3 linked regions of the Panacibacter ginsenosidivorans genome follow. The protein of the gene in region 1 binds, or shares a complex with, the protein of each later gene. Links are inferred from orthologs where the notes say so. Each region holds a gene or a part of one and is shown on either strand. Other genes may lie near its edges.

What was found.
Region 2: the proteins of accD (region 1) and accC are in contact, whole or in part, in a solved structure (PDB 8UXZ), measured with the Escherichia coli proteins. The link is inferred for Panacibacter ginsenosidivorans from one-to-one orthologs.
Region 3: the proteins of accD (region 1) and accB are in contact, whole or in part, in a solved structure (PDB 8UXZ), measured with the Escherichia coli proteins. The link is inferred for Panacibacter ginsenosidivorans from one-to-one orthologs.

The regions. Positions count from the first base shown.
Region 1 is NZ_CP042435.1:4,821,530-4,832,830, forward strand. What follows is about bases 3,098-6,060. They hold accD (acetyl-CoA carboxylase, carboxyltransferase subunit beta), read left to right. Parts: upstream 3,098-4,097; coding sequence 4,098-5,024; downstream 5,025-6,060. Other genes in these bases: fbaA (class II fructose-bisphosphate aldolase), read right to left, coding at 3,098-3,750; smpB (SsrA-binding protein), read left to right, coding at 5,080-5,520; FRZ67_RS20525 (OsmC family protein), read left to right, coding at 5,558-6,060. Also shown: FRZ67_RS20495 (sterol desaturase family protein), read left to right, coding at 1-740; FRZ67_RS20500 (DUF4846 domain-containing protein), read right to left, coding at 820-1,653; FRZ67_RS20505 (ABC transporter substrate-binding protein), read left to right, coding at 1,721-2,518; more of fbaA, read right to left, coding at 2,677-3,097; more of FRZ67_RS20525, read left to right, coding at 6,061-6,061; FRZ67_RS20530 (fasciclin domain-containing protein), read left to right, coding at 6,373-7,323; FRZ67_RS20535 (sensor histidine kinase), read left to right, coding at 7,379-8,431; FRZ67_RS20540 (LytR/AlgR family response regulator transcription factor), read left to right, coding at 8,412-9,170; FRZ67_RS20545 (hypothetical protein), read right to left, coding at 9,258-9,656; FRZ67_RS20555 (nucleoside phosphorylase), read left to right, coding at 9,952-10,827; dapF (diaminopimelate epimerase), read left to right, coding at 10,924-11,301.
Region 2 is NZ_CP042435.1:168,765-178,022, reverse strand. What follows is about bases 6,429-9,258. They hold accC (acetyl-CoA carboxylase biotin carboxylase subunit), read right to left. Parts: upstream 8,598-9,258; coding sequence 7,260-8,597; downstream 6,429-7,259. Other genes in these bases: accB (acetyl-CoA carboxylase biotin carboxyl carrier protein), read right to left, coding at 8,707-9,174; pdhA (pyruvate dehydrogenase (acetyl-transferring) E1 component subunit alpha), read right to left, coding at 6,429-6,957. Also shown: FRZ67_RS00770 (TIGR01459 family HAD-type hydrolase), read left to right, coding at 1-526; FRZ67_RS00765 (cyanophycinase), read right to left, coding at 523-1,407; FRZ67_RS00760 (PfkB family carbohydrate kinase), read left to right, coding at 1,948-3,054; FRZ67_RS00755 (glucosamine-6-phosphate deaminase), read left to right, coding at 3,061-3,795; FRZ67_RS00750 ((Fe-S)-binding protein), read right to left, coding at 3,804-4,523; ribH (6,7-dimethyl-8-ribityllumazine synthase), read right to left, coding at 4,719-5,201; FRZ67_RS00740 (tetratricopeptide repeat protein), read right to left, coding at 5,206-5,898; more of pdhA, read right to left, coding at 5,962-6,428. UniProt on the Escherichia coli protein: This protein is a component of the acetyl coenzyme A carboxylase complex; first, biotin carboxylase catalyzes the carboxylation of the carrier protein and then the transcarboxylase transfers the carboxyl group to form malonyl-CoA.
Region 3 is NZ_CP042435.1:159,326-170,582, reverse strand. What follows is about bases 1-2,919. They hold accB (acetyl-CoA carboxylase biotin carboxyl carrier protein), read right to left. Parts: upstream 1,735-2,919; coding sequence 1,267-1,734; downstream 1-1,266. Other genes in these bases: FRZ67_RS00715 (T9SS type A sorting domain-containing protein), read right to left, coding at 2,789-2,919; efp (elongation factor P), read right to left, coding at 1,932-2,498; accC (acetyl-CoA carboxylase biotin carboxylase subunit), read right to left, coding at 1-1,157. In the rest of the region: more of FRZ67_RS00715, read right to left, coding at 2,920-4,132; FRZ67_RS00710 (trans-sulfuration enzyme family protein), read left to right, coding at 4,692-5,894; FRZ67_RS00705 (O-acetylhomoserine aminocarboxypropyltransferase/cysteine synthase family protein), read left to right, coding at 6,209-7,534; FRZ67_RS00700 (homoserine O-acetyltransferase family protein), read left to right, coding at 7,772-8,830; FRZ67_RS00695 (homoserine dehydrogenase), read left to right, coding at 8,898-10,154; FRZ67_RS00690 (glycosyltransferase family 2 protein), read left to right, coding at 10,356-11,257. UniProt on the Escherichia coli protein: This protein is a component of the acetyl coenzyme A carboxylase complex; first, biotin carboxylase catalyzes the carboxylation of the carrier protein and then the transcarboxylase transfers the carboxyl group to form malonyl-CoA.

The sequences.
Region 1 (11,301 bases):
TTGCTATAGCTGCCGTTGCATTTTGTATTGGTTTATTTGAAAAGTATGCGATCTTTAAAACAGGCTTTACCTGGTATTGGCTTATCTATGGTTACATAGTATGGGAGCTTGCACATTTTGTCTATCATTATCTTGGGCATAAAGTAAGATTATTCTGGTGCCTGCATTCAACGCACCATGCACCGGAGACCATGAACCTTTCCGTAACATTCGCACATTTTTTTCTTGAAGCGCCTTATGCAGATTTTATCCGCACAAGTATTTGTATTCTATTAGGTGTAAACCCGCCGTTATTGTTTTTTATCATGTTCATCGATGGTACATGGGGTGCATTTATTCATGTGGGCGAAAATTTTATGAAAGATGCACGCATGGGATTCCTGAATAAAATAATATTAACACCTTCCCATCATCGTGTACATCATGCAAAAAATCCGTTGTATATGGATACTAATTTTTGTAATCTTCTCAATATTTGGGATAGAATGTTTGGCACATTTCAGTATGAGGACACGAGTATACCTATTCAATACGGTATCACAAGAAAGATCAATGCAAAAAATTTCTGGGACGTTTATTTTGGCGAGATCTATTATCTGTTTCTCGATATGAAAAATGCACCAGGCATTACCAATAAACTATTGTATATGATTATGCCTCCCGGCTGGAGCCATACAGGTGATCATAAAACGGCGGCTGTTATTAAGAAAAAATTGAAAGAAGAAAAAGAAACTGCATAAGAGATTTTTGTTGTCAGCTTTTCTTTTTTTGGCATCGGTTGTTGCGTCGCACTCTTGTACAGTTAATTCTTTATGCAGCTTAATTCTTCCATCGTTTTAATTGATTCTCTTCAAAGATCCATCCGGGTGTTATAACTTTTGAATGCTTATCAACTTCATACCACGGGCTCAACTTTTTGTTATTCGGATTAATAACAATATGCATATCCTGCGCAGGCATATAACCTTGGGCAAGTAAATAAATTTTCTTTCCGGTTATTTCATTAACAGCAACATCTGCAACAACCATTGCATGGCCTGGGGAACCTGCTTTTACTAATATATCTCCCGGTTGCATTTCTTTCATCGCAATATTACCAGTCATTTCATCAACAGTATAAGTACCACAATTAATAAATACATCCTGCATAAATTGTAACATTAGGTTATGCTTATCCTGTTCAGGATTATTAATACGGTATAACCAATCCTGGAAATTGAAATTTTTATTTGCCGATTTAAAATTGATCTTACTGTATTCATTCCTTGAAAAATAATATTCTGCTCTCAGTCTCATAATTGCATCAGCACATTGCTGAAGGTCTTTATTGCCTGTAGAAAAATCAAGTACTGCATAATGTAAAGTTTGATCGGGTTTAGGTTGCCCATTGTATAAATAAACGGTATTGTTTTTCCTGAGTTTTATCTTTTGCAGCCACGCTCCAAAAGAAGCATCAGGCATTGTAACCCTTTTATAACCTTCGGGTAAAGGAATTTCATAAATGTATTGCGGTGGCCTGACAGAAGTTTTATTAGAAGTAATAGCTGATGAAGTAGTTTTTACGCCAGGTAATTCAGCAAGATCATTAAAGACAACAATAAGTACAATGCAGCAGCAAAGCAGCACGAAAAAGATGATACTCATTTGCTTCATAGCTAAGGTTTAGCTTATGATGCAGTTTTGCAGGTTTTCCATAAGTTGGTAAAAACTATCTTTACGTATGTTTGAAATGGTTGATCATTTACAAAGAAAAGTAAAGCTTACTAACTACCCGCTAAAGCGTATCATTTCCCTTGTGCCCTCACAAACAGAATTATTGCATGATCTTGGCTTGGAAGGAGAAGTAATTGGCATCACTAAATTCTGTGTGCATCCACAAAGCTGGTTCAGAAACAAAACAAGAATCGGTGGCACAAAGAACGTGAACATAGAAAAAGTAAAATCGCTGGAACCCGATCTGATTATTGCCAATAAAGAAGAAAATGTGAAGGAACAAATTGAAGAACTAGAAAAGATAGCACCTGTTTGGGTAAGCGATATATATAATCTTGAAGATGCGATTGATATGATTGAGAGCATTGGGGTGCTTATAGACCGAAGCCAGCAATCAAAACAGATTAGTCAAAATATTCAACAGCAGTTTCAAAAATTGCAAGCTGAAAACTTTCAACTACCCACTGCTTATCTAATCTGGCGCAATCCTTACATGACTATCGGCGGAGATACTTTTATAAATGATATGTTGAAAAGGTGTGGTCTGCAGAACGTGTTTGAAAAAGAACAACGTTATCCGGAAATTACTTTGCAGCAACTTAAAGAACACAGTGTTCAATTGATATTACTTTCATCAGAACCCTATCCATTTAAAGAAAAACATGTGGAAGAAATAAAAGCAGTTTTACCTGCTGCAAAAATATTAATGGTAGATGGAGAAATGTTTAGCTGGTACGGGAGCCGTCTTTTATACGTAGTGCAATACTTCAAAGAATTGATCAATAAGATAAATGAGTACCCGTAAACAAAATATAATGACATTGCATAAAATGCTGCACAAAGAACAAAGCGTACAAGTGAGTGACACAACCAAAGTATCGTAGCAGCAATGCAGCTTACTTCATAAAAATAGAAAGAGAGAAGCAATGCCTCTCTCTTTACTTATGGTCAACTGGATAACCTTTACTTATTTCTGCCGATGCAATTTAGATCGGTAAATGCTTCTTCCAGGCGTTTTACAAAATTGTCCTGGCCTTTTCTCAACCAAACACGCGGATCGTAATATTTTTTATTTGGTTTTTCTGCACCTTCAGGATTACCAAGCTGGCCCTGCAGGTAAGCTTCATTCTTTTTGTAATAACCAAGTACACCTTCCCAAAATGCCCACTGCATATCAGTATCAATATTCATTTTTATTACACCATAATCCAGTGTTTCGTGGATCTGGCTTTTTGGAGAACCGCTACCACCATGGAATACAAAGTAAACTGGTTTACTGCCTGCGGATAAACCAAGTTTTTGTGCGATAAATTCCTGGCTGTTTTTCAAAATTGCAGGACGCAGTTCCACATTACCCGGACTGTACACACCATGAACATTGCCAAATGAAGCGGCCACTGTAAATCTTGAACCAACCTTGCTCAATGCATCATAAGCCTGTGATACTTCAGAAGGTTGTGTATAAAGTTTTGAATTTTCTACATCAGAATTATCAACACCATCTTCTTCACCACCTGTTACACCAAGCTCTATCTCGATGCTCATGCCCAGTTTGTTCATGCGTTTGAAAAATTCAAAAGAGAGCTCAATATTTTCATGCAGCGGTTCTTCACTGAGATCGAGCATGTGTGAACTATATAAAGGACGACCGTTCTTCGCTTTGTATTCTTCGCCGGCAGTTAATAAGGCATCTATCCATGGCAACCATTTTTTTGCTGCATGGTCTGTATGCAATACAACAGGTACACCATAATATGCAGCAACATTATGTACATGCATGGCACCGCTTACAGCACCAATAATGTTTGCCTGTAATTTATCGTTAGGCATTCCTTTACCTGCAAAGAACTGTGCACCTCCATTGCTGAATTGTATAATAACAGGAGAACCTACTTTAGCTGCAGTTTCCAATACCGCATTTACAGAGTCTGTACCAATTACATTTACTGCCGGAAGTGCAAATTTGTTTTCTTTGGCATCATCATACAATGCCTGTAATTCATCACCGAACAGAACGCCGGAAGAATATTTAGCCATGCTTATTTACTTTTTATTGAAGATTGTTTTTGGGGTAGCGAAGATACTGTTTAACACTGATAAAATACTGTGTTTTCTTATGTTCCCGGCTGTAGATACACTAATGAACATTTGTTGCGTCGCACACTTTTACTGAAGAAAAGCTATGAGCTTTTAGCTGCGAGCTGCGAGTTTTTTTGGCTCGAAGCTCATAGCTCGTGGCTCACAGCTTATCATTGTTCTAAACGCACAAGTGAGTGACACAACCGCCGATGCCACCTATACAAGAAGCTGGTATCCAAATTATTTTCACGAAAAAATCCGTAATTGGCTAAACTCCTTATTTTTGCTTTCTTCAATACGCCTTTATGACAATAAAAAAGGAAGAGGATTTTGATACCAGCTTGTCGGGGGAAGAGGGTTCCAACGTACAACATGGAGAACCGAGGCAGAAATGGTATAAGCGTTTGAGAAAAGGTATCACTACATCCACGGCTGATAAAAAAGAAACTCCGGAAGGGTTATGGAACAAATGCCCGGAATGCAATTATATAACCACTACAACAGAATTACAGGAGAATCTTTTTGTTTGCCCCAAGTGCAATTACCATCACCGTATTAGCAGTGAGGATTATTTTGATATTCTTTTCGACAATGGCGAATACAAAGTAATGTATGACAACATTGTAAGTAAAGATTTCCTGGGCTTTACAGATCTGAAACCATATAAGAAAAGACTGGAAGAAATTCATGCAAAGACTGATCTTAAAGACAGTATGCGTGTGGGTGTGGGCAAAGTAAACGGCCAGGAACTGGTAGTTGCCTGTATGGATTTTGAATTCATTGGCGGTTCTCTTGGTAGTGTGATGGGAGAGAAGTTTAGCCGGGCTGTTGATTTCTGTCTTGAACATAAATTACCTTACCTTGTTATAAGTAAAAGTGGCGGTGCACGTATGATGGAAAGTGCTTTTAGCTTAATGCAGTTAGCTAAAACAAGCGGCAAGCTGGCACAACTGAGTGAGGCAAAACTGCCTTACATTTCTTTACTAACCGATCCAACTTTTGGGGGTATCTCGGCAAGCTTTGGTATGCTGGGTGATCTTAATATTGCAGAACCGGGTGCACTTATTGGTTTTGCGGGGCCACGTGTAATAAAAGAAACAATTAAGAAAGACCTGCCTCCGGGTTTCCAGCGCAGTGAATTTTTACTGGAGCACGGATTCCTTGATTTTATTATTGACAGAAAGAAATTGAAAGAGCGCATCACACAGCTGATCGTGCTTTTGAAAAACTAATTATAATTATTCAGCTATTTTTGCATCCCTTCACTTTACGGTGAAGGGATTTTTTATGGCAAAAGAAATGAACAACAGGCAGGCGTATTATAATTACTACATAGATGATAAATATGAAGCAGGCATCGTATTGCTGGGCACAGAAGTTAAATCCATACGCGATGGTAAAGTAAGTTTCAATGATGCATTCTGTATGTTTGAAAAAAATGAATTGTGGGTGCGTGGCCTATACATAGCAGAATATTCGCATGGTACGGTGAATAATCATATCGCGGTACACGATAGAAAATTATTGCTTACCAAACGTGAGTTAAAGAAGTTGCAAACGAAGATGAAAGAAAAAGGGTTTACCATTGTGCCGTTGAAAGTTTATTTTAATGAAAAAAATCTTGTAAAAGTAGAGATTGGGTTAGGCCGTGGTAAAAAACTGCACGATAAAAGAGAGACCATTAAAGAACGCGATACACAAAAAGAAATAAAAAGGTATTTGAAGTAGGAGAGCACAATCTGTCTTATAATATTAATGCACTACTATGAACGCTTATGAATTAAAAGCACTCCAAACGCCACTCAAAGAAAAGTATCGTAATAATCCCGTCGCTGCACTTGTAACACTTAAAGCCGAAGGAAAACTTGGTGAGAATATTTCCTGTAAAGTAGAAACGGGCCGTGCTATAGCTTCTGCTGGTTTGCATCCTGCCACAGGTGGAGATGGATTGCATCTTTGTTCGGGAGATATGTTGCTTGAAGCGCTTGTAGCTTGTGCAGGCGTTACATTAAAGGCGGTGGCCACTTCAATGGGTATTGAAATAAAAAGCGGAACTGTAAAAGCAGAAGGCGATATTGATTTTTCCGGTACGCTTGGTGTTTCAAAAGAAGTGCCCGTAGGTTTTAAAATGATCAGACTTTATTTTTTGCTTGAAACAGGTGCATCTAAAGAAACGCTTGAAAAACTGTTGCAGCTTACAGAAAGATATTGCGTGGTCTACCAGACTATCACTAAAGGAACTGCTATTAATACTTCTATAGAAAATTAAAATACATTTTTGTTTGCCAGCCATAAAGCATTTGTCATCATTTGTTGTGTCACTCACTTGTACGTTCGGAACAATTATAAGCTCTGAGCCACGAGCTATAAGCCTTTAGCCAAACAAACTCGCAGCTAAAAGCTCGTAGCTTTTTTCCAGTACAAGTGTGCGACGCAACGGCAGCTAAATTGAAAAACCGGAGATTGGTACAAAAGGTTGGTTTATCCATTTTACTATACCGTTCACGAACAGAAATCTACAATTCGTCGTAAAAGCAAAACGATGTGTAAGCATATGTGTTACTCTAATAAAACACATATATGAGAGCATCTATCATCTTAAAAAATCTTTTCCTTACTGCCTTTGTTCCTTTTGTGATGGCCAGTTGTAATAGTAACGACGATACCCCGCAGCCGCAGCCAACGGATCCTACGATTGCAGAAATTGCCGCTTCAGACACTTCTTTTTCTTTTTTGTTGGCGGCTGCTACCAAAGCAGGGTTGGTTGACGAATTATCCGCACCTGGTGCGCTAACGGTTTTTGCACCTACCAATAACGCATTCAGGGCTGCAGGTTTTCCTACACAGACCTCTGTTGAAGCCGCTGACGCTACAACATTGGCAGGCATTCTTACTTATCATATCATTTCAGGTAAAGTATTGGCTGCAGACGTACCAGCTGGTCCTAATGCCGCCGTAACTGTTTTAAGTGGCGGAACTGTTTACACAACTTCAAATAGTTTGGGTGTATTTGTAAATGGAGTAAAAGTCGTGACAGCAGATATTGCAGCTTCTAACGGGGTGGTGCATGTTATTGGTAAAGTATTAATACCGCCATCCGGCAACATTGTAGAGACTGCCGTTGCAAATCCTGATTTCAGTTACTTGGTGGCAGCAGTATTAAGGGCAAGTGAGGGAACGACAGATGTGGCAGGCGTATTATCAGGCACAGACCCACTCACCGTTTTTGCACCAACCAACCAGGCTTTTATCAATGCAGGTTTTGCTACTATTGCAGATATACAGGCCGCAGATCCTGATGTGCTTACATCTATTCTTACCTATCATGTAGTAAACGGAAGAGTATTCTCTTCAGATCTTACAGATGGAGCTACACCTTCCACACTTAATGGTGGTACTGTTACCATTGATCTGGGGGCTACAGCTACTGTAAAAGGCAATACTAATACAACAGCTTCAAATATCGTAGCTACAGATATTGTGACCACTAACGGTGTGATACATGTAATAGACCAGGTTTTACTACCATAATATAAATTCACATGGCCCATCCGAACAATACGGGTGGGCTTCTTGTTTTTATTTAATGTTTTTTAACCACAAATACAGGTACGTTTTTATTCTGTTACTTGCTGCATATACTTATATCAATACGGAGTTGTGCCAGGTATATACTTATTTCCAGATCAATATTCATTGGTATTACTCATTCGTGGTTATTTTGTTGATTACATTTTTTACATGGGAGGCTAACAGGTTGTTGTCTCCGGTTTTTGAAAAATGGCTTCCCGGTAATGAACATATCATCCGCAGAAGCGTACTATTCTTTTTTGTGGGATTATCCGTTGCATATCTGGCTACTATTGGGGTTAACTTGTTTTTTGCAAGCATTATTTTACATGAACCGCAGGCTTCTATTCTTAATCCGCTAAAGCTTACTTTGATTTATACGTCTTTAATTAATCTGCTATTGCATTTGCTGAATCTTGTAATGGTTTATCAAAAGGAATTTAAAACCAAAGAACTTGAAGCAGAAGAATTAAAAAGGATGCATGCACAGGCAGAATTATCTGCCATAAAGCAGCAGATCAATCCTCATTTTTTATTTAACAACCTAAATGTATTGTCTGGCCTTGTGATGCAGCAAAGTGCGGATGCCAATCATTTTATTGAAGCTTTTTCGAAAGTATATATGCATATACTCAATAATCATAATAAGGAATTAATTGAATTAGATAAGGAGCTGAATTTTTTACAGCCTTATTTCTTTCTGCTTAAACAACGCTTTCCTGATGCTATTGAATTAGATATAGATGTACCGGAGAGATATAAAAGTCATTACATTATTCCGGTAGCACTACAGATGCTTGTAGAAAATGCCATTAAACATAATATTGTTTCAAAAAAAAGACCATTATATATTAAGATATATGCCAATGGCAACAAAACCATTTCTGTTATTAACAAGTTGCAACCTAAGCAGCAAACAGGGCCGGGTTCTAATATTGGTTTAAATAATATTCGCAAGCGTTATGAGTTAACTGCCGGCAAAGAAATTATTATAATAAAAGATGAATCTTCTTTCTCTGTAACCTTACCATTAATTGAAATAAACACCTATGAGGGTACTAATAATTGAAGATGAAGCAGTAGCTGCCCACCGATTACAGCTTATGCTGAAAGATTATGATGCTTCTGTAGATTTGCTTGCCTGCCTGGATAGTATTGAGGAATCTGTTGCATGGCTTCAGCAACATGAACACCCGGATGTTATGCTGCTGGATATTCAACTTGCAGATGGATTCAGCTTCGAAATATTTAAACGCACCAGCTATCAAAAGCCTGTTATTTTTACCACAGCATACAATGAATATGCACTGGATGCTTTTCGTTATTTTAGTGTTGATTACCTCCTCAAGCCAGTAAGTTTCGATGCACTGAAAGCTGCCCTGGATAAATATAAATTCATTACTAATGCAGCACATACTGACTATGCCAGCATTTTCAAAGCATTGAAAAATTTTCCTACAGATCAATACAAAGAACGTTTTCTTGCTAAAATAGGCCAGCGGCTTATATTCATAAAAACAAGTGAGGTTGCCTATTTCAGGGCAGAAGATAAGGTCACTTATATTATAGACAAGCAAGGGAATAAATTGCCTGTTGATTATACACTTGAGAAACTGGAAACAGTTTTAGATCCGCGTTATTTTTTTCGTTTGAACCGTAAAGTTATCGTCTCTATCGATAGTATTGCGCAGGTAAAACCTTATCATAATAGCAGGCTAATGCTTTATCTGAAAGATGGGAATAAATCAGATGACATGATCATTAGCAGAGAACGTGTGCCAGAATTCAGGCAGTGGGCCGAGCAATAATAGAGATTAATTTTTTCAGCAGTATAATTTTATGGCATCGCCGGTTGTGTCACTCACTTGTACTTTCTGAAAATATATCAGCAGTAATTATTTTTTATCACGCTCCTCTATATTCATCTCAGGCAGCAATGCCATTACCTGTATTATACCTGCAGCAAGCAGCAGCAAATAAAGACCGGTTTTTTTTTCAGGGCATTCACCAAGTAAACAAACGCTTAGTAAAAGATAATTTCGAAATGCCCATGCAAGGTTAATGGCTGCAATAAATACATTGGTACGCTTGGCCCAAATCTTAGGAACGATAAAAAAGATAAGACACACAACAGATAACACCACATTTAGATAGCCGGGCTTTCCAAAGCTGGTACCTTCAGAAGAAAAACCAGTAACTGTTATATTTTGGCTGGCAATAAATGTCCACGGCATAAAACATATACCGATCAATGCAAACACGGCTATTATTCCTATTAGTTGAGAATGTTTCATAAAATAAAAGGATCACCTGCATGATCCTTTTTTGTTTGAGGTCCCGAGCAGATTCGAACTGCTGTGGAAGCTTTTGCAGAGCTCTGCCTAGCCACTCGGCCACGGAACCATTTTTTTCAGGCTGCGAAAATAGGGTATTTTTGAAAAATGAGCACACAATTGAATGCTCATATTTTTTGAGTGATATTATTTATCTTTTTATTTAGCTCAATAAAATTGTTGCAGTACAAGAGTGCGACGCAACAGAAGTTCAACTATATTCAAACGCCGGGTTCATAAAAAAATTTTACCTGTAATGCACAAAATAGCATCATCAGAACTTATTATTAACGACAGGGGCGCTATTTATCATTTGGATCTTCGTCCCGAAGAATTGGCGCAAACAGTAATTACCGTTGGCGATCCCGGACGTGTGGCGCAGGTGAGCAGGTATTTTGACAAGATTGAATACAAGCAACAGCACCGTGAGTTTATTACACATACAGGTTATGTTGGTAAGAAAAGGATATCTGTTTTATCAACAGGTATTGGCCCTGATAATATTGATATTGTAATGAACGAACTTGATGCATTGGCAAATATTGATCTTGAAGAGCGCAGCATTAAAAAGGAACTAACAGCATTAACAGTTATAAGAATTGGCACCAGCGGTTCTTTGCAGGCAGATATTCCGGTGGATGGTTTTGTTGCAGGTACGCATGGCCTTGGTATTGATAACCTGCTTAATTTTTATAAGCATAGTAATAATGATGAAGAAAAAACTTTACTGCAACAATTTGCTGCACACACTCAGCTTGATAATAATTTCTCACACCCATATATAGCTGGCGCTTCAGGCGCAGTGCTTAAACATTTTGTGGATGGTTTTCATCATGGTATTACCGTTACATGCCCAGGTTTCTATGGACCACAGGGGAGAGTGTTAAGGTTAGGTCTTACCAATCCGCAACTTGTTGACAGACTCACGCAATTTTATTATGGTAACCATCGTATAACCAATTTTGAAATGGAAACAAGTGCCATTTATGGTTTGGGTAAATTGCTGGGTCATCAATGCCTCAGTGTAAATGTTATTGTTGCCAACCGCATTAATAAAACTTTTACCAAAGATGGAAAGGCAGCAGTTGAAAAGCTTATTCAGAAAGCATTAGGGATAATTGAAGGAATATAAGATTGTCTTAATTCAATTAAGCAGGAATACAAAATGTAGAAACCTGTATTAACTTGCAGTACAGGAGTCAACAGGCAAGGCTTTAAAAACAAACAAATGCATATTATATTTCATAAATACCAGGGCACCGGAAATGATTTTGTTATAATCGATAACAGGAACAATACTATTCAGCTTTCAACAATACAGGTAAAAAAAATATGCGACCGCCGTTTTGGTATTGGTGCAGATGGATTAATGCTGCTTAACAGCAAAGAAGGTTTTGATTTTGAAATGATCTACTTTAATGCAGATGGCCGTGAAAGCAGCATGTGTGGTAACGGTGGCCGCTGTCTCGTTAAGTTTGCTTACAATAATGGTATACATAAACGTAAATATTTATTTATTGCTGTAGATGGCAAGCATGAAGCTTCTGTAGAAGATAATGGTTGGGTTTATTTAAAAATGAAAGATGTGCATGGTATCGAAAAGCAT
Region 2 (9,258 bases), 4.7 Mb from region 1 along the record:
TTACATTGATAGTTCTGGTTTGCATACATTACCTGTTAGTGCCATTAACCAGCACAACATTGACCAGGTGAATGCATTGGTATTATTGGATGATGAAGGCTTCAACTGGTTTGATGACCTGAATAAAACCGTAAATATTTTACGTAAAAGAACGATTCCTGCCATTGTTGCGAATACAGATAACATTTATCCATTAAGTGGCAGTAATGAAGTATCCATTGCTATTGGTGGCATTGCCAGCATGGTGGAAAGTATTGTGGGCAAGCGTTTCATACGTTTTGGAAAACCAGATTCGCAGATGTTTATGTTTGCGTATGATCTTATCCGCGAAAGAATGACCATCAGTAAAAAAGAAATTTTAATGGTGGGCGACACATTGCATACTGATATTCTCGGTGGCAATAAATTTGGTTTGGATACGGTACTTGTCCTTTCCGGAAATACGTTGCCCGATGATGCAGAAACAAGAATAAGATCAACTGGTATTGTGCCTACTTATGTTTGTACAACAGCAGTGGTGGATTAATAAACGTCAGTCATTATTGGTGTTGTCTCCTTCCCCATCAATTCAATAAACTTTCTTTCCTTAATAAGATACCCGTTTCCTTTCGCGCAAAAATGCACAATAAGATGTTCCAGGCTCATAGGATTGCCTTCAGGTATATCTGCAATGTTGGTATGATTTATTTCATGTCCGTCAATAATAATAACAAGCCCGCTGCCAATTGCTTCCATGCGGTTGCCTTGTGTCACTAACATGCCGGTATCTTCACCAAGACCAATACCGATGCACGAAGGGTTTGCTGCAACAACCTGCGCCAGTCTTCCAAAACGTCCACGTTTTTCAAAGTGAGAATCAAAGATCACATTATGCATAAAACGAAGCCCGGTCGTAGTTTTTACTTCGCCTTTTAAATGTGCACGTGTAGCATTTCCTTCATAGATCATGGTGCTGCTCATAGCCATTGCACCCGCAGATGTGCCTGCTATTACAAAATTTTCATTCTCGTATTTTTTATGAATGATCTTCAAAAATTCAGTACCACCAAACACTGCTGTCAGGCGCATTTGATTTCCACCGCTAAACATCACACAATCGCAGTTACGTATGCGTTGAAGGTAATCTTTATCATTCACTGTTTCGCGGCCACGAATATGCATAAGGCCAATATTAGTACAACCAATTTTGCCAAATGCATCAAGATAATTATTGCCAACTTCGTATGGAATAGTGGAGGCTGTAGTTACTACTTCAATTCTTGCAGATGGGCCGCCTGCTTCTTCCACTATACGACGCAAAATGCCAAGCTCAAAAAAGTTGAGATTGTTTACATGAAAAGCTTCTTTTTCATCGGTGCCTTTGTCTTCTGCGCCACCAATTGCTATTAATTTTCCTTTTGGAATCATGCCTGTTGATACTGGTTAGGCAAATATAAGGGAACAGGCTTAACATTAAGTTCATATAGATACTAACACGTCTTGATAAAAATGTGATGAGAACCTATGTACCGGGCTTCAATGCAGCTGGCATCTGCTGTTGCGTCGCACACTTGTACAGTAGAAAAATAAATGGGCAATTAGAATCGTAAGTTTAGAATTCATAAATAAAAAAAACGGCTGTAACATGTAGCTACAGCCGGCCGATGGTTTTAAGTATTATAATTTTACATGTTGTAAAGAACGCTTCAGTAATTCCTTCCGCAATGTTTTTTAAGTAACACCATCCCCCAGTTGATAATGTAATATGCTTACTCATCAACAGCGTAAAACTAAAATAGAATAAATGCAGTGGCAATACCCTAAAAGGTGTATTTTTTGACAGCACCCGCAAAAAAGGGTTCTGTGTTCAAAAAAGTTATGCAGTACAAGTGTGCGACGCAACAAAAGTTGCATTAAGATCTGAAAGCCGGGTTCATAAAAATATTTTCAACTATTTTTAGCTTTCATATGAAAGAAAAAATTACTGATCTTATAACTGCAATAAAAAATAAGCAGGAAGTTTTATCATCAAAAAAAGTTACAGCAGGCTTTGATGGCTTTGTAGATACGATTGTGCGTGTTATAAAAAATAAAGAGAACAATGCAGAGCCGGAATTTTTTAATACTATACACGATTACGGAAAATATATCCTTGAAAAATCCGGAAGCTTTAGTCTTGAATATGAAATTATAAATACAAAGCTTGGCGGCAATATGCCGATAACATCGAATGCGTTAGCACAACTTGGTGTGACGGTAAATTGTATTGGCGCATTTGGTTATCCGCAGATACATACAGCGTTTGCAGATCTTTCACCCAATTGTTTACTGCATAGTTTTACAGATCCCGGAACAGCTATTGCGTTTGAGTTTCGCGATGGTAAAATGATAATTGGGCAGGCGAAAGAACTTAATTCAATGAAGTGGAATGATATAATCAATGTAATTGGCCTGGATGTGCTGGTAAATCTTTTTAACGAATGTGATCTTTTTTGTGTGCTTAACTGGAGCGAGATTGATACATCAACAAATATCTGGCAGGGAATAATCAACGACATTTTACCTGCTTATCAAAAGCGACAAAAACAAATCTCTTTTTTTGATCTGTCAGATTGTTCAAAACGAAGCAAAGAAATAATTGAAGAAATGTTATCGCTTTTAAAAGTTTTCAGCAAATACACAAAGACAATTCTAAGTCTTAACAGGAATGAAGCAAATATTATTTCTAAAATTGTATGCAATAAAGATTTTGCGAATGACCAGGAATTACTGGGCTCAGAACTTTATAAGCAACTTGGTATAGATATGCTTGTGCTTCATTCCTCAGGCACATCTTATGTGTTTTCTGAAGAAGGAATAAATTCTTGTAAAAGTTTTTTTGTAGAGCAGCCACTAATTTCGACAGGGGCTGGAGATAATTTCAATGCAGGATTTATTGCGGGACAATTAATGGAACTTAATGCAGAAGATTCTTTGATCTTTGCCAATGCAACAGCAGCACAGTATATACAGAGTGGGCTAAGTCCGCAACATGAACAAATGATCTCATTCCTGGAACAGCAAATAAAAAGTTAATACTATATGGAACTTAAAATTTTTAAAGATTATGAAGCGCTTTCATTGGCAGCAAGCGAAGAAATTATTCGTGTTATAAAAACAAATCCTGCCGCGGTGTTGTGTCTTGCCACAGGACAATCACCCGTGTTGACTTACCAGCTATTTGTTGAAAAAATTATTGCAGAAAATATTGATCTGTCGCGCTGCACTTTTATTGGCCTTGATGAATGGGTAGGCATTCCACCTGAAATGGAAGGAAGTTGCCAGCATTTTTTGCAGAACAAAATTTTCAAACCTTTGCAAATAAAAAGTTCACAAATACATTTATTCAATGCGTTGGCAACTGATGTTACAGAAGAATGCAAACGAATGGATAGGATCATTGAAGAAAAAGGCGGCATTGATTTTATGCTGGTTGGTGTTGGTATGAATGGCCATATTGGTTTTAATGAACCAGGTGTAGATATTAATAAATATGCACACGTAATTGAACTTGATGAGACAACCAAGGCAGTTGGACAAAAAAAATATTTTGATAAGCCGGTAAACATTGGCAAGGGGATTACTTTAGGCCTGCAAAATTTTTTAGAAGCGGGATATGCGGTTATGATCGCAAACGGAAATAAAAAAGCGCCTGTAATAAAGAAAGCAATGGAAGAAGAAATTGGTACGCAATTTCCTGCAACTATTATGCGCATGCATAAAAACAGCATGATGATGGTGGATGAAGAAGCTGCATCATTACTTGATAAACCTTAGATGTATTTTTACCACCCGCTTGCAAGAACATCGGCAAGATGCATGGTTTGTATATTGGCGTTTTTATTTTTTATATAACCATCTAAATGCATAAGGCAACTCATATCTGTACTGATAATGTAATCTGCATTTGTTTCTAAAGCATTGGTTACTTTTTGGTCTGCCATTGCAATACTGATGGGTTCAAACTTTACGGCAAATGTGCCACCAAAGCCGCAACAGGTTTCTACATCGTTCATTTCAGTTAGCTGAAGACCCGCAACCTTGCTCAATAATCTTCTTGGCTCTTCTTTAATCTTACATTCTCTTAGGGCTGCACAACTATCATGATAGGTGGCTTTGCCCTCAAGCGTTGCGCCAAAATTATCTATCTCTAATACTTTAATAAGAAACTCTGAGAATTCATACAAACGGTTGCCAAGCTCTTTTACTTCTTTGTGAACAGAAGAATCTTCGAAAAGTTTGCCATAATAATTTCTTACAAAACCTGTACAACTTGCACTTGGAGCAACTATATAATCACTGCCACTAAAATCTTTGATGAACTTGCTGCAGACATCTTTGGATTCGTTCCAGAAGCCTGCATTGAATGCAGGTTGCCCGCAACAGGTTTGATTACTATTGTATTCAACTATACAACCTGCCTTGCGCAAAACCTTTACCATGTTGAATGCAACAGAAGGATATAACTGATCAACAAAACATGGTATAAAAATCTGAACGTTCATGCAGTAAGTGAATTAAGAACATAATCTAAATACATACCTTCTCTGTTGCAAAAAGATATATTGTAAAATAGTGCGACGCAACAGGTGATGCCATGAAATGCCGTAGATGACCTCATAAATAACATTTACGGCATTCACTGAAACCAAAATAAAATAACTGATGCTTCAGTAAAAAGCAAAAGGCCGGCTCAAAAATTATTTATTTAATGACCTGTTTAGCTTGATCATTTTTATGGCGGTAATTGCAGCCTCTTCTCCTTTATGCCCGTGTTTACCACCTACCCTTTCTTTGGCCTGTTGCTCATCATTCACAGTAAGCACACCAAAGATGGTTGGCACTTCGAGCATCATGTTTAAAGACAATACGCCATCAGTAATTGCTTTGCACACATAATCAAAATGAGGCGTGTCGCCACGGATCACAGTGCCCAATGCAATGAATGCATCTGCAGGTGTTTGAATACTTTCTGCATACTGCTTAATGATAAAAGGGATCTCAACAGCACCAGGAACAGTAAGCACTTTAAAACTGATTCCTGATTTATTTAAAACCTTTTTGGCACCAGCTTCCAGCTTGTTTACAATTGGTGCGTTCCATTCGGTTTTAACAATAACTACAAAGGCATCCTTTAGCTGGGGGATGCCTTTGTTTAATGCGTTATTTCCTTTTGTTGTCATTACATTATTTTGAACTAAAGTCGTTTGGTTCAACAATTAAACGATAAATATATTTATCGGCCTGGTAGCCTTTTTCTGTCTGCGGAAATTTCTCTTTTAATTCCTTATATACCTGAACAGCTTCTGTTGTTTTGCCCATCAGTTCAAGCTTTAGACCTGCACGGAAAAGATATTCAGAAGCATTCAACTGGTCTGCATCAAATGTTTCAGCAGCTTTCTTATAATAAGTTACAGCATCATCATTTTTACCAAGCTCGCCATAAGCATCACCCAGTGCGCCGTAAGCCATCATCTGTATCTGCTTTGCATCTGTTGAAAAATCTTTCAGGTACTTTACGGCGTTATTGAAATCACCGGTACGCAGGTAACAAAGACCAGCATAGTAATTAGCAATGTTTGCAGATTTTGTTCCGCCGTAGTTGCTTATGATGTAAAGAAAACCTTTACTCTTTGCATCGCCTTTTAAAGCTGCTGTCAAAGAGTCTTTACGAAAATTTGCTTCTGCTTTGTAAATAGCATTGGCGGCCTGTTCTTCTTTTGGTGCAACGATGAATGACTGATAACCATACCAACCACCAACGGCTATCACAATAACACCTAATGCAATCAATACCTGTTTTGAATATTTTTTCCAGAAACTTTCGATTTTTAGCAGCGCGTCGCCGGATTCTACTACCTGCACTTTCTTATCAGCCATGTTGGAATTTTGAAATTTTTGAATTGAGATATTTGGGATTTATAAAATGTTTTATCTTTTTATTTAATCAACAATGAAAGGATAATGCTGATCTACATATACATCTTTCAATAGTTCATCATCTGCCGGCCATGGACTTTCCTCAGCAAACTTAACACTTGCTTCCACTACCGCATTAATACGTGCATCAATAGCCGCAATTTCTTCATCAGTAGCAAAATTATTTTCCTTGATTGTATTTAAAACCAGCGCTATTGGATCACGTTCTTTGTATTCATCAACCTCTTCTTTTGTACGGTATTTTTGTGGGTCAGAAATAGAGTGGCCTTTGTAGCGGTACGTTTTCATTTCAAGCAATGTAGGTCCACCACCTTCTCTTGCTCTCTTTACAGCACGTGCTACCGCATCGTGTACAGCTTCGCAACTCATGCCATCCACTTTATCTGCAGGCATTTCGTAAGCATCAGCCAGTTTATAAATATCTACAACGTTTGATGTTCTTTCCACTGAAGTACCCATTGCATAATTATTGTTTTCACAAATGAACACAACAGGTAATTTCCACGTCATGGCAAGATTGAATGTTTCATGTAATATGCCCTGGCGTGCAGCACCATCTCCAAAAAAACAAAGCACGATGTTGTCTGTGCCTTTGTATTGTTCTGCAAACGCAATTCCTGCGCCTGTACCTATTTGGGCACCAACTATACCGTGACCACCAAAAAAATAATGCTCCTTACTAAAGAAATGCATACTACCACCCTTGCCTTTCGCGCATCCTGTGGCTTTTCCATATAGTTCAGCCATACAGGCGTCGGCGCTTACGCCTTTTGCCAGGGCCAAACCATGATCGCGGTAACCGGTGATAAACGGATCTTCCTGGCGTGTAGCTGTCATACAACCGGCACCAATGCCTTCCTGGCCTATATAAGCGTGAAAAAAACCACGGATCTTACCGGCCATTTTATACATTTCTTCAGCCTTCAGCTCAAACTGGCGAATCAATTGCATTAATTCGTACCAGTACATATAAGTTTCTTTGGAAAATTTAGTTGCCACTTGTATTCAAATTTGGTGCGCAAATATAGGAAAACAGTTTGTAGTTTATCGTTTTTGGTTTTTGTTCCTGGCATTTGATTATTTAATCAGCTTTTCTTGCGTCGCACTCTTGTACTGAGGAATGGATTTCAGCAATCCGCAGTTAGATATCAGTTTAAATATGCGCTGCTTAATGAACGCTGATACCTGATAGTTCATACCTGTTTTAAAAGTACAAGTGAGTGACACAACGAAGCCTCATAACGGTATTGCAGCTAAGTATATAAAAATAAAAATCCCGCTTTAGCAGCGGGATTTTTTTATTAAACCATTTTGAATGATTCAAGAAACTTGGTGGTGAAATTTCCTTTCCTGAAATCTTCGTTCTGCATCAGTTGCAGGTGAAAAGGAATCGTTGTTTTTACACCTTCAATTACATACTCGCTTAAAGCACGGTACATAGTGTTGATGGCTTCATCTCTTGTACGCGCAATAGCAATGAGTTTTCCTATCATGGAATCGTAATACGGTGGGATGGTATAACCTGTATATACATGGCTATCTACCCGTACACCATGACCACCGGGTGTGTTAAGTGTGGTGATCTTACCGGGTGACGGACGAAAATCATTATATGGATCTTCAGCATTTATGCGACATTCAATAGCATGCATTTGTGGCGTATAACTTTGCCCGGAGATCTTCTCCCCCATGGCAATTTTTATCTGTTCTTTTATAAGATCAAAATTGATCACTTCTTCTGTTACACAATGCTCTACCTGTATACGCGTATTCATTTCCATGAAGTAGAAATTGCGGTGCTTATCAACAAGAAATTCAATTGTCCCAACACTTTCATAAGCAATAGCGCTGGCAGCTTTAATAGCTGCTGCTCCCATCTTTTCACGAAGTTCAGCAGTCATAAAAGGAGAAGGCGATTCTTCTACCAGTTTCTGGTGACGACGCTGAATAGAGCAATCTCTTTCACTAAGGTGGCAAACAGTGCCATAACGATCACCTGCAACCTGTATTTCTATATGGCGTGGTTCTTCCACGAATTTTTCCATATAGATACCATCGTTTTTAAAAGATGCGCCAGCTTCCTGTTTCGCAGTATTGTAGTTTTTTTCTATATCGCTTTCCTGCCAAACTACACGCATACCTTTACCACCACCACCTGCAGTTGCTTTTAAGATCACGGGGTATCCGATTTCTTTGGCAAGTGCTTTCGCTTGCGATACACTTTCAAGCAAACCTTCACCACCGGGTACAACAGGTACGCCGGCTTTGATCATGGTATCTTTTGCAGTGATCTTATCTCCCATTGAGTTGATCATCTCTGGTGTTGGGCCAATGAATTTGATACCATGGTCTGCACAGATTTTTGAGAACTTGGCATTCTCTGCCAAAAAACCATAACCAGGATGAATAGCGTCTGCATTAGTAATTTCTGCAGCAGCCATAATATGAGGGATATTCAGGTATGATTCACTACTCTGGGGTTTGCCAATACAAACGGCTTCATCTGCAAACTTTACATGTAAACTGTCTTTATCTGCGGTAGAATAAACAGCAACGGTTTTGATGCCCATTTCGCGGCAGGTTCTGATAACACGAAGAGCAATTTCGCCACGATTGGCTATAAGTACTTTTTTGAACATGTTTTCAATTTGAAAATTTGATGATTTGAAAATGTCTTAAATAAAGGCAAGCTGAAATTGAAATGCTTTTACAAACATTTTCAAATTTTCAAATTGCCTCATCTTCAAATTAAGCTGGCTCAACCAGGAAGAGTGGCTGGTCATATTCTACAGGGCTTGCATCATCAACTAAAACTTTTACGATCTTGCCGCTGACTTCGCTTTCTATTTCATTAAAGAGTTTCATTGCCTCAATAATGCAAACTGTTTTGCCTGGTGAAACTTCATCACCCACTTCTATAAAATTGGGTTTATCCGGAGATGATTTACGGTAGAATGTACCGATCATCGGGCTCTTTATTGTTATAAGGTTATCAGCCTTAGGAGCAGCGGCTGCAGGCGCAGAAGCTGACGTTGCGGTCGGGGCTGCCGGTGCAGGTGCAGCATAAACAGGTGCGGGTGCAGCTGTAACCACTGTTTGTATGTTGTCTTCTTTTTGTTTGATGGTAATTTTAAACTCTTTTTCTTCAATACTAATTTCCCCAATGTTGCTCTTGTTGATGATCTTAATAAGTTCCTGTATCTGCTTGAAGTCCATAATTCGAATTTTTGGGATTTTGTAATGTTTTTAAGCGATTTTACCCCGAAAGGAGGAGCAAAGTAGGCAATTTTTGATAAAAAG
Region 3 (11,257 bases), 4.7 Mb from region 1 along the record:
TTTCCTATCATGGAATCGTAATACGGTGGGATGGTATAACCTGTATATACATGGCTATCTACCCGTACACCATGACCACCGGGTGTGTTAAGTGTGGTGATCTTACCGGGTGACGGACGAAAATCATTATATGGATCTTCAGCATTTATGCGACATTCAATAGCATGCATTTGTGGCGTATAACTTTGCCCGGAGATCTTCTCCCCCATGGCAATTTTTATCTGTTCTTTTATAAGATCAAAATTGATCACTTCTTCTGTTACACAATGCTCTACCTGTATACGCGTATTCATTTCCATGAAGTAGAAATTGCGGTGCTTATCAACAAGAAATTCAATTGTCCCAACACTTTCATAAGCAATAGCGCTGGCAGCTTTAATAGCTGCTGCTCCCATCTTTTCACGAAGTTCAGCAGTCATAAAAGGAGAAGGCGATTCTTCTACCAGTTTCTGGTGACGACGCTGAATAGAGCAATCTCTTTCACTAAGGTGGCAAACAGTGCCATAACGATCACCTGCAACCTGTATTTCTATATGGCGTGGTTCTTCCACGAATTTTTCCATATAGATACCATCGTTTTTAAAAGATGCGCCAGCTTCCTGTTTCGCAGTATTGTAGTTTTTTTCTATATCGCTTTCCTGCCAAACTACACGCATACCTTTACCACCACCACCTGCAGTTGCTTTTAAGATCACGGGGTATCCGATTTCTTTGGCAAGTGCTTTCGCTTGCGATACACTTTCAAGCAAACCTTCACCACCGGGTACAACAGGTACGCCGGCTTTGATCATGGTATCTTTTGCAGTGATCTTATCTCCCATTGAGTTGATCATCTCTGGTGTTGGGCCAATGAATTTGATACCATGGTCTGCACAGATTTTTGAGAACTTGGCATTCTCTGCCAAAAAACCATAACCAGGATGAATAGCGTCTGCATTAGTAATTTCTGCAGCAGCCATAATATGAGGGATATTCAGGTATGATTCACTACTCTGGGGTTTGCCAATACAAACGGCTTCATCTGCAAACTTTACATGTAAACTGTCTTTATCTGCGGTAGAATAAACAGCAACGGTTTTGATGCCCATTTCGCGGCAGGTTCTGATAACACGAAGAGCAATTTCGCCACGATTGGCTATAAGTACTTTTTTGAACATGTTTTCAATTTGAAAATTTGATGATTTGAAAATGTCTTAAATAAAGGCAAGCTGAAATTGAAATGCTTTTACAAACATTTTCAAATTTTCAAATTGCCTCATCTTCAAATTAAGCTGGCTCAACCAGGAAGAGTGGCTGGTCATATTCTACAGGGCTTGCATCATCAACTAAAACTTTTACGATCTTGCCGCTGACTTCGCTTTCTATTTCATTAAAGAGTTTCATTGCCTCAATAATGCAAACTGTTTTGCCTGGTGAAACTTCATCACCCACTTCTATAAAATTGGGTTTATCCGGAGATGATTTACGGTAGAATGTACCGATCATCGGGCTCTTTATTGTTATAAGGTTATCAGCCTTAGGAGCAGCGGCTGCAGGCGCAGAAGCTGACGTTGCGGTCGGGGCTGCCGGTGCAGGTGCAGCATAAACAGGTGCGGGTGCAGCTGTAACCACTGTTTGTATGTTGTCTTCTTTTTGTTTGATGGTAATTTTAAACTCTTTTTCTTCAATACTAATTTCCCCAATGTTGCTCTTGTTGATGATCTTAATAAGTTCCTGTATCTGCTTGAAGTCCATAATTCGAATTTTTGGGATTTTGTAATGTTTTTAAGCGATTTTACCCCGAAAGGAGGAGCAAAGTAGGCAATTTTTGATAAAAAGACATGTTTTTCTTATTTCTGTTTTTATCAAAATCAGCCTTTGTTGCTAAAAGAAAAGGACGGTTTGTGGCCATCCTCTTTTTATGAATTATTGCAAAAACTGCAGCGTTAATTTTATTCTTTTACTCTTTCTACATATTCACCGTTCCTGGTGTTGATACGTATTAGTTCTCCTTCATTTACAAACAAGGGCACATTTACCACCGCACCGGTCTCAACAGTTGCAGCTTTTAAAGCACGGGTAGCAGTATCGCCACGAACACCAGGTTCACAATAGGTAATTTTTACAACAATCTTTTCAGGCAATTCTGCGCCAATAGGTAAATCTGTTTCTGTATTGATGAAAACAAACACTTCACTGCCATCTTTTAAAAACTGTGGTGCATCAATCATTTCTTCGCCTAATGCAATTTGCTCAAAAGTTTCATTGTTCATCAGGTTATAGCCCGACTCATCTTTATACAGGTATTGATAGGCCTTCTTTTCCACGCGTACAGGAAAAATAGTTTCCCCACTGTTCCATGTTTTTTCAATAGTACGGTTATTGTCAACCCCTTTTAATTTAGCCCACACTTTTGCTGCGGCACGGGCAGTTTTGTTCTCGCCAAATTCAACCACTGAATAAAGACTGCCATCAAGTTTCAATATCTGGCCGCGGCTGATGTCTGCTGTTGTTGCCATAAATAAGATAGATTTTATGAATAGGGCGCAAATGTATGCATTGGTATTTAATAATAAAAACAGTTATGTCTCAACACAAACAATTGAAAGCATTTTATGAACCGGGCTGCAGATTAACGATGATCCTTCTGTTGCGTCGCACTCTTGTACTGAAGAACGTTCATCAACAAGAAGGAACGTCATTGCGAATCCCGATTATAGCTTTGTGTGTTAGACATATCGGAATGTGGCAATCTTATAATCATATGCCTTACGCGGCTTTTGTGTGCGCATTATTTTACCAACAATATTTACTTTTCTACAATTATTTTCTTCACTTCTCTATTGCTATTGTTTATCAAATAATAAACACCTGCAGTAATTTTAGAAACATCAATTGTACCACTGCCATTAACATTTTTTATAAGTAATATTTTACCATTTTGATTTAATAATGAAAATGAAGTATTACCATTTGTTTGTACATGCAGTATATCTTTTGCAGGATTGGGATAAATCATGAACAGGGTTTTGTTCTCATTAGCCTGTAAGTTGTCTTCAGAAGCAACGGTGGCGGGTGGCTCCCTGTAATAAATAGTATCACTTCTCAAGATAAGTCCGGTAGCAACAGCGTTAAAAACCCTTAGATAATATACACCGCTCTTGGTAGGATGAAAAACAGAATCTCCTGTAACGATAACACGGGCATGCCCGTTGCTTCGAAAACCATACCATTTGTAAGTATTATTACTTAATGTGCCTCCGGCTGAAGCTGACAAAACACCGTTATTGAGGTGAAGAGGAATTCGTTTTTGATGATCGTATTGGGTACCTGGTAATTTTTCTGCTATCAATTCCATTCCATCAAATGTAAAACGGTTAGAGGATATATTTAGGCTGAAACCCCTATCTTCATCAATATTACCAAATTCAGGTGGAATGCTGCCGCTTAACTGGTTATAACTTAAATCTAATGAGGCAAGTCCCCCCCATGAATTTGTTGCAATATTAGCAAGCTCAGGTGGAATAGTACCGCTTAGCAGGTTATTGCTCAAATCCAAATTTGGGCCATAATCTGTAACTCCAATACTACCAAGTTCCGGAGGAATGCTGCCACTCAACTGATTATTAGATAAATTCAACCAGGTAACTGAACCAAGGTTACCCAATTCAGGAGGAATACTGCCACTTAATTGATTATCAGATAAATCATACCAACTATCATAACCATATGAATGATTACCGAGTTCAGGTGGAATGCTGCCGCTCAACTGATTACCATTTAAATACAAATTATAGAAATACGGAACACCAATTTCAGGTGGAATACTTCCTGTCAGGTTATTGCCAGATAAATATAGATTATTAAGACTTGTAAGATCTCCGATAGAAGAAGGAATGCTACCTTCTAAATTGTTATTTGTCAGACCAATTTGCCATACCCTTGAATCATCGCCTACCTTTATTCCATACCAGGTGGATACAGGACCCTTTAGCCAATTTGTATTGGTTGTCCATCCGGGGCCATTCGTGCTGATGTACAAATCTACCAACGCAAGAGAATCCTGTACATCAGTTGCCTGCGCAATTGCATTAAATGAAATGTTTGAGCAAGTGACAAACACAAGACCGAAAAAAATAGATTTCTTTTTCATCATGGTTAGTTTAATTGTGAAGGAAATTTAAAAGTAGCAAGATGCTTATATAAAATAAATGACTTTTGTTATTGAATAAGATGATATGCATCAGATGCAATCTGTAGCCAAAAGTTATATAGTACAAGTGAGTGACACAAGGGACGATGACATGAAATACTTTAGCTGGTATCATACAAAAAATTATTTGGCTGTTTCGTAATCACGCTGTTAACTTTGCGCCAGTTCTTTAAATACTTATCAAGAAAGGCAGAGGGAATTGGCCCGATGAAGCCTTGGCAACCCTTACAGGTCACTCACTTGTAAGAAGGTGCCAACTCCAGTCCGCAATTGCGGGCAGAGATAAGTCAGAGTAAAGTTTGATTAATTGCGATAACATCGCTAACCATATTAAGCTCACCTGACTTACCGGGTGAGCTTTTTTTATGCCATGCCCCCAGCCCCTAAAGGGGAGCAAAACAAATGCTCTTTCTTCAAATAAGTTTTTATTGAAAAAATGTTTAATCAATTTTTTAATCGCTTCACAACTAAACAATCAGTGAAGCAAAAACATTCTGAAATGAGCAACGCAACACAAATCATTCACAGCATTCCAACAGACCCGTTAACAGGCGCAATTGCAGTTCCTATTTATCAAACAAGCACATTTGTACAGGAAGCGCCAGGCGTAAACAAAGGCTATGATTATGCACGCAGCGGTAACCCAACAAGAGCAGCATTAGAAACCATTATTGCAGAACTGGAAGAAGGTAGCGTCGGTGTTGCTTTTGCCAGTGGACTAGCAGCAATTGATGCAGTAATTAAACTGCTAAAAAGCGGCGATGAAATTCTTGCTGTAGATGATATTTATGGCGGTGCATTCAGATTGTTTACACATATCTATGAGAAGTTTGGAATTACGGTAAACTATGTTGACACCACTAATGTAGAAAATGTGTTCAATGCAGTTACACCTAAAACAAAATTGATCTGGATAGAAACTCCCACAAATCCAACATTAAAAATTTCAGATATCGCAGCCATTGCGAAAGTTGCAAAATCGCAAGGCTGCTTACTTTGCGTGGATAATACTTTTGCATCACCCGCCTTACAAAAACCTCTTACGCTGGGAGCTGATATTGTAGTTCATTCAGCAACAAAATATCTTGGTGGTCATAGTGATCTTATTGCAGGTGTTGTCGTAGCAAAAGACAAAGAACTTGGTGATAAAATAAAGTTCATACAAAATGCAAGTGGTGCCATCCTCGCTCCTTTTGATAGCTGGTTAGTTATTCGTGGTATTGAAACATTATCGTTACGTGTAAAACAACATTGCATCAATGCACAAGCTGTAGCAGAATATTTGGAGCAACATCCTGCAGTTGATAAAGTATATTACCCCGGTTTGAAGTCTCATATAAATCATGATATAGCAAAGCAACAGGCAAAAGGCTTTGGCGGTGTTGTTTCTTTTATATTGAAAAATGATACAGAAGAGGCAGCAGTGCAATTTGTAACAAATACCAAACTTTTCAAATTAGCAGAAAGCCTTGGCGGAGTAAAGAGTTTATTGTGCCACCCTGCAAACATGACACATAAATCTATTCCCGCTGAAAAACGGAAGGATGCAGGTGTTGCAGATAGCCTGATAAGGTTGTCTGTTGGATTGGAAGAAGTAGAGGATTTATTAAACGACCTTGAAAAGGGTTTCGATGCAGTAGAAAAACTAAATGCACTCATTGCTATTGGTCAAAAGAAAGATTTTCAAAAAATAGGATACTAATGAATTTAAAATAGGGAATACCTCCCTATATCATTAGTTGTGCGGAAAAATAATTTTGTACTGTAAATAAATTTTAAACCAGAAGTGTCGTAAACAAAAATTTGAAGAAGAAAAAAGTCTATTACATTTGTAGAGTATAAAAATGAAAGCGGTTACAACAATCATATCTTCTCAAAATCATGTTTGCAAAAGCATGTGTTTTTGCTGTTGTTGTATGCCGTAAGGCATAAAATAATCTACTCTTTCAATCACTCAGTTTGGTGATTTCAATAACCTACTTCAATCTTTTTCTTTACACAAAAAAAATTCTAACAATGAGCAAATTACATTTCGAAACTTTGCAATTGCATGCCGGTCAACAAATTGATCCAACAACAAAGGCCCGTGCCGTGCCTATTTATCAAACTACATCTTACGGCTTCAACAATTCGGAACATGCGGCCAATTTATTTGGCCTGCGTGAATTCGGGAATATTTATACACGCATCATGAACCCGACAACCGATGTGTTTGAACAACGCATGGCTGCACTGGAAGGTGGTGTTGCTGCCCTGGCAACCGGTAGTGGGCAAGCTGCACAATTTCTTGCCATCACTAATATTTGCCGGGCTGGCGACAACTTTGTTTCTACATCTTACTTATACGGCGGAACATACAACCAATTCAAAGTTTCTTTTAAACGTTTGGGTATTGATGTACGTTTTGCTGATGGAGACAACGTAGAAAGTTTTGTTCCGCACATTGATAAAAATACCAAAGCCATTTTTCTTGAAACAATTGGCAATCCACGTTTGAACATTCCTGACTTTGAAAAGTTTGTTGCACTTGCAAAAGAATATGATCTGCCATTGATCGTTGACAATACTTTTGGTGCAGGCGGCTATTATTTTAAACCGATCGAATGGGGTGCAAACATTGTTGTAGAGTCAGCAACAAAATGGATCGGTGGTCATGGTACCAGCATTGGCGGGGTTATCGTTGACGGTGGCAATTACAATTGGGCTAATGGTAAATTCCCGCAGTTTACAGAACCATCTGAAGGTTATCACGGCTTGAAATTCTGGGATGTATTTGGAGAAGGCAACCCGCTTGGTTTGCCAAACATTGCATTTGCTATTCGTGCACGTGTTGAAGGGCTTCGGGATTTTGGTGCTTCTCTTGCGCCTTTCAATTCATTCCTTTTCATTCAGGGCATCGAAACATTGTCGTTGCGTGCAGAACGTCATGCACAGAATGCGCTGGCATTGGCGCAATGGCTGGAATCTCATCCTTCCGTTGAGTATGTTTGGTATCCGGGTTTGGCAAGTAGTCCGTACAACGCATTGGCGAAAAAATATTTACCCAATGGTTTTGGTGGTGTGTTGCAGTTCGGCATAAAAGGTGGCAAAGAGAAGGCCGCAAAATTTATTGATGAATTGAAACTTGCAAGTCACCTTGCAAATGTTGGTGATGCAAAAACATTGGTAATTCATCCTGCATCTACTACGCATGAACAATTAGGCGAAGCTGAGCAATTGGCAAGTGGTGTATTGCCAAACATGGTGCGCATCAGCGTGGGCATTGAACATATCGATGATATAAAAGCAGATCTTGAACAGGCATTTCAAAAAGTTAATGAGCCACAGTTTGCATTGAATTAGTGTGCCCCCTAACCCCCTCAAGGGGGAATGAAAAATTATTGTAAAATATTTTATTAGAGATGTTCATAAACTCCCCTTTAGGGGATGGGGGCTTATGAACCCAACAATTGAATATAAATTAAGCTTTCGTTGCGTCGCACGCTTGTACGCTTTGTTCAATATTGAACTGAACGATGAAGTGAGTGACACAACGAAAGCCTGATAGTAGCAACATAGTTAAATACAAAATAAAAAACATTGCAACCGGAAATTTTTTATTACAACAATTCATTTACACTCGAAAGCGGCAGAACGTTACCAGGCTTTCATTTGGCGTACACAACACTTGGTAGACTAAATGCAGATAAGAGTAATGTGGTATGGATCTTTCATGCGTTAACAGCAAACAGCAATCCCGCAGAATGGTGGACAGGCTTGGTCGGCGAAACAAAATTGTTTGATCCTTCTAAATATTTTATTGTTTGCGTAAACATGCCGGGCAGTTGTTATGGCAGCATCTCTCCTCTTGATAATGATCCGCTGACAGATAAACCTTACTATCATGATTTTCCATTGTTCACGACAAGGGACATGGCAAGGGCTTATGAATTGTTGAGAAAATATTTGAACATTGATAAAATTTACATTGGTGTTGGCGGCTCAATGGGCGGGCAACAATTACTAGAATGGAATATTGAAAAACCGGAATTGTTTGAATTTATTTTCCCGATTGCAACAAATGCAGAACATTCTGCATGGGGTGTTGCATTCAATGCAAGTCAACGCATGTGCATAGAAAACGATGCAACCTGGAAAGAAGAACAGGTAGATGCCGGGCTTGAAGGAATGAAGATTGCCAGAAGTATTGCACTCATTTCTTACAGGCATTATGAAGCTTATTCGAAATCTCAGCAAGGTTTTACTATAGATACGGAAGGCAAAAGCATTGATGAGAAAGTTTTTAAAGCAGAAAGCTATCAACGTTACCAGGGAGAAAAATTAGCCAAGCGTTTTAATGCATTCAGCTATTATTTTTTAAGCCAGGCAATGGACAAACATAATGTAGGAAGAGGCAGAGATAGTGTGCGTGCAGCATTGCAAAGTATTAAAGCAAAAGCATTGGTGATAAGCATTTCATCAGACGTACTGTTTCCAACAAGTGAGCAGGAATTATTATCTGCATATATTCCAAACGCACAATTAGCCATTATTGATTCTTATTATGGTCATGATGGATTTTTACTGGAGTTTGAAACAATAGAAAATTTAGTAAGAGATTTTATTAGTCAACATACAACAGAATTAAAGCCTGTATAAGTTACCGGTTGCCAGTTACCAGGATTCCGGTAACAGCAACAGGAAACGGGCAACAAAAAGAATTAAAATGAGTACTGACAAGAAACTAGTAATTGGATTATTTGGTTTTGGTGTGGTTGGTGAAGGTTTATATAAAGTATTAAAACAAACACCATCATTAAAAGCAGAGATAAGAAGAGTATGTATTAAACATGCCGGCAAGAAAAGAAACGCACCGGCCGAATTATTTACCACAGAAAAAGATGATCTGCTGTTTAATAAAGACATCAATGTAATTGTAGAAGTAATTGATGACGCTGATGCAGCGTTTGATATTGTACATACTGCATTTAAAAATGGCAAAGCTGTGGTAAGCGCCAGCAAGAAAATGATCGCTGAACATTTACCTGAAATTCTTGCTTTACAGAAAGAGACAGGCTTGCCGTTCTTATGTGAAGCTGCAGCATGTGCTTCTATTCCTGTAATCAGGAATTTAGAAGAGTATTACGATAACGATTTGCTACATGGCATTAAAGCGATTGTAAATGGTTCTACCAACTTCATCTTAACCAAGATGTTTGAAGATAAACTGGATTATACAGAAGCTTTATTGTTAGCGCAACAGCTTGGTTTTGCAGAAAGCAACCCTGCATTAGATGTGGAAGGTTATGATGCTTTAAACAAATGGACATTCTTGCTGACACACGCTTATGGTATCGTTACAAAATCAGAGAATATTGTATTTACCGGCATTCAAAATATACAGGGCAGTGACGCCGCTGTTGCAAAAGAAAAAGGCTTTGATATAAAACTCGTAGCGCAGGCACAAAAATTAAAAAGTGGTAAGGTTGCTGCATTTGTGTTGCCACAATTTGTACCACATGATGATCATTTAAGTTTTGTAAAGAATGAATACAACGGTGTAGTAATTGAAAGTGGTTTTGCAGATAAGCAATTCTTTTATGGGAAAGGTGCAGGTAGTTTTCCTACTGCTTCTGCTGTATTGAGCGATATATCTGCATTACGTTATGATTACCATTATGAATATAAAAAATTATATTATCACACACCGGGAGAACTAACGAATGATTTTTATGTAAAAGCATATGTAAGTTTTAATCAGTTAACGGATGTACCTAAAGAAGAATTTGAATGGATAGAAGAATGGCATGGCGGGCAGGAAAGAAGTTACTTTGTTGGTGTTATTCATTTTAATAAACTGGTAAATGATAAGTGGTGGAAGCAACATAGCGTTTCCTTTATTCTTACACCGGAACCTGTTATTGAAAGTATTGAAATAAGAAATTTGAAAAAGAGAAGCCTGGAACTGGCGGGAATTATTTAGTTTTTTATTGAGTGAGTTTATATAGCAAGACCTTGCTTTTTGCAGGGTTTTGTTTTTATTGCTCCTCATTGTTCTGAACGTACAAGTGAGTGACACAACGGGTGATGCCACAGGTGCAAAAGTTTGTCCCCAAAAAACCCGAAATCTCAAATCCAAAATCCGAAATCATTATCTCTTACCTTTGCGGCGCAAATAAATTATATGAGAGAACTCTCTGTTGTTATTCCTGTTATGAACGAGGAAGACAATGTTAAGCCAATGATAGAAGCCGTGGAAGCTGCTTTGAAAGATTATGATTACGAGGTGATCTTTGTAGATGATGGCTCTACTGATGCAACAAGAGAACGCATAAAAGAAAATATTACAGACAGGATTACGCTGATTGACCTTCGCAAAAATTACGGCCAGAGTACGGCTATGGCTGCTGGTATCGATTATTCCACCGGTACATATGTAACGATGCTTGATGGTGATCTGCAGAATGATCCTTCTGACATACCGATGATGCTGGAGAAATTGAAAGCGGAAGATTGGGATGTTGTTGCCGGCAACAGAAAGAACAGGAAAGATGGTGCTGTGCTGCGTAAAATACCTAGCAAAATTGCAAATGCTATCATTCGCAGCATGACAAAAGTTTATATACAGGATTATGGCTGCACACTCAAAGTTTTTAAAAGAGAGATTGCTGAAGACCTTGGTTTATATGGAGAGTTACACCGATTTATTCCGGTGCTTGCAAGTATGCAGGGTGCCAGAATTGTGCAGGTTGATGTAAAGCATCATGCACGCAAATTTGGTGTTTCAAAATATGGATTAGGAAGAACATTCAGGGTAATGAGTGATCTTGTTACTATGGTGTTCTTTAGAAAGTATAGTCAGAAACCAATGCATCTTTTTGGCACGATGGGTTTCATCAGTTTGTTTCTTGGCATCATTATTAATATCTACATGCTCGTTTTAAAAATAATGGGCGAAGATATTTGGGGCAAACCACTTTTGTTATTAGGTATGATATTATTGCTTGGTGGTATACAATTAATAACCATCGGTATTCTTGCAGAGGTTAGCATGCGCACTTATTATGAAAGCGGCAATAAAAAAAC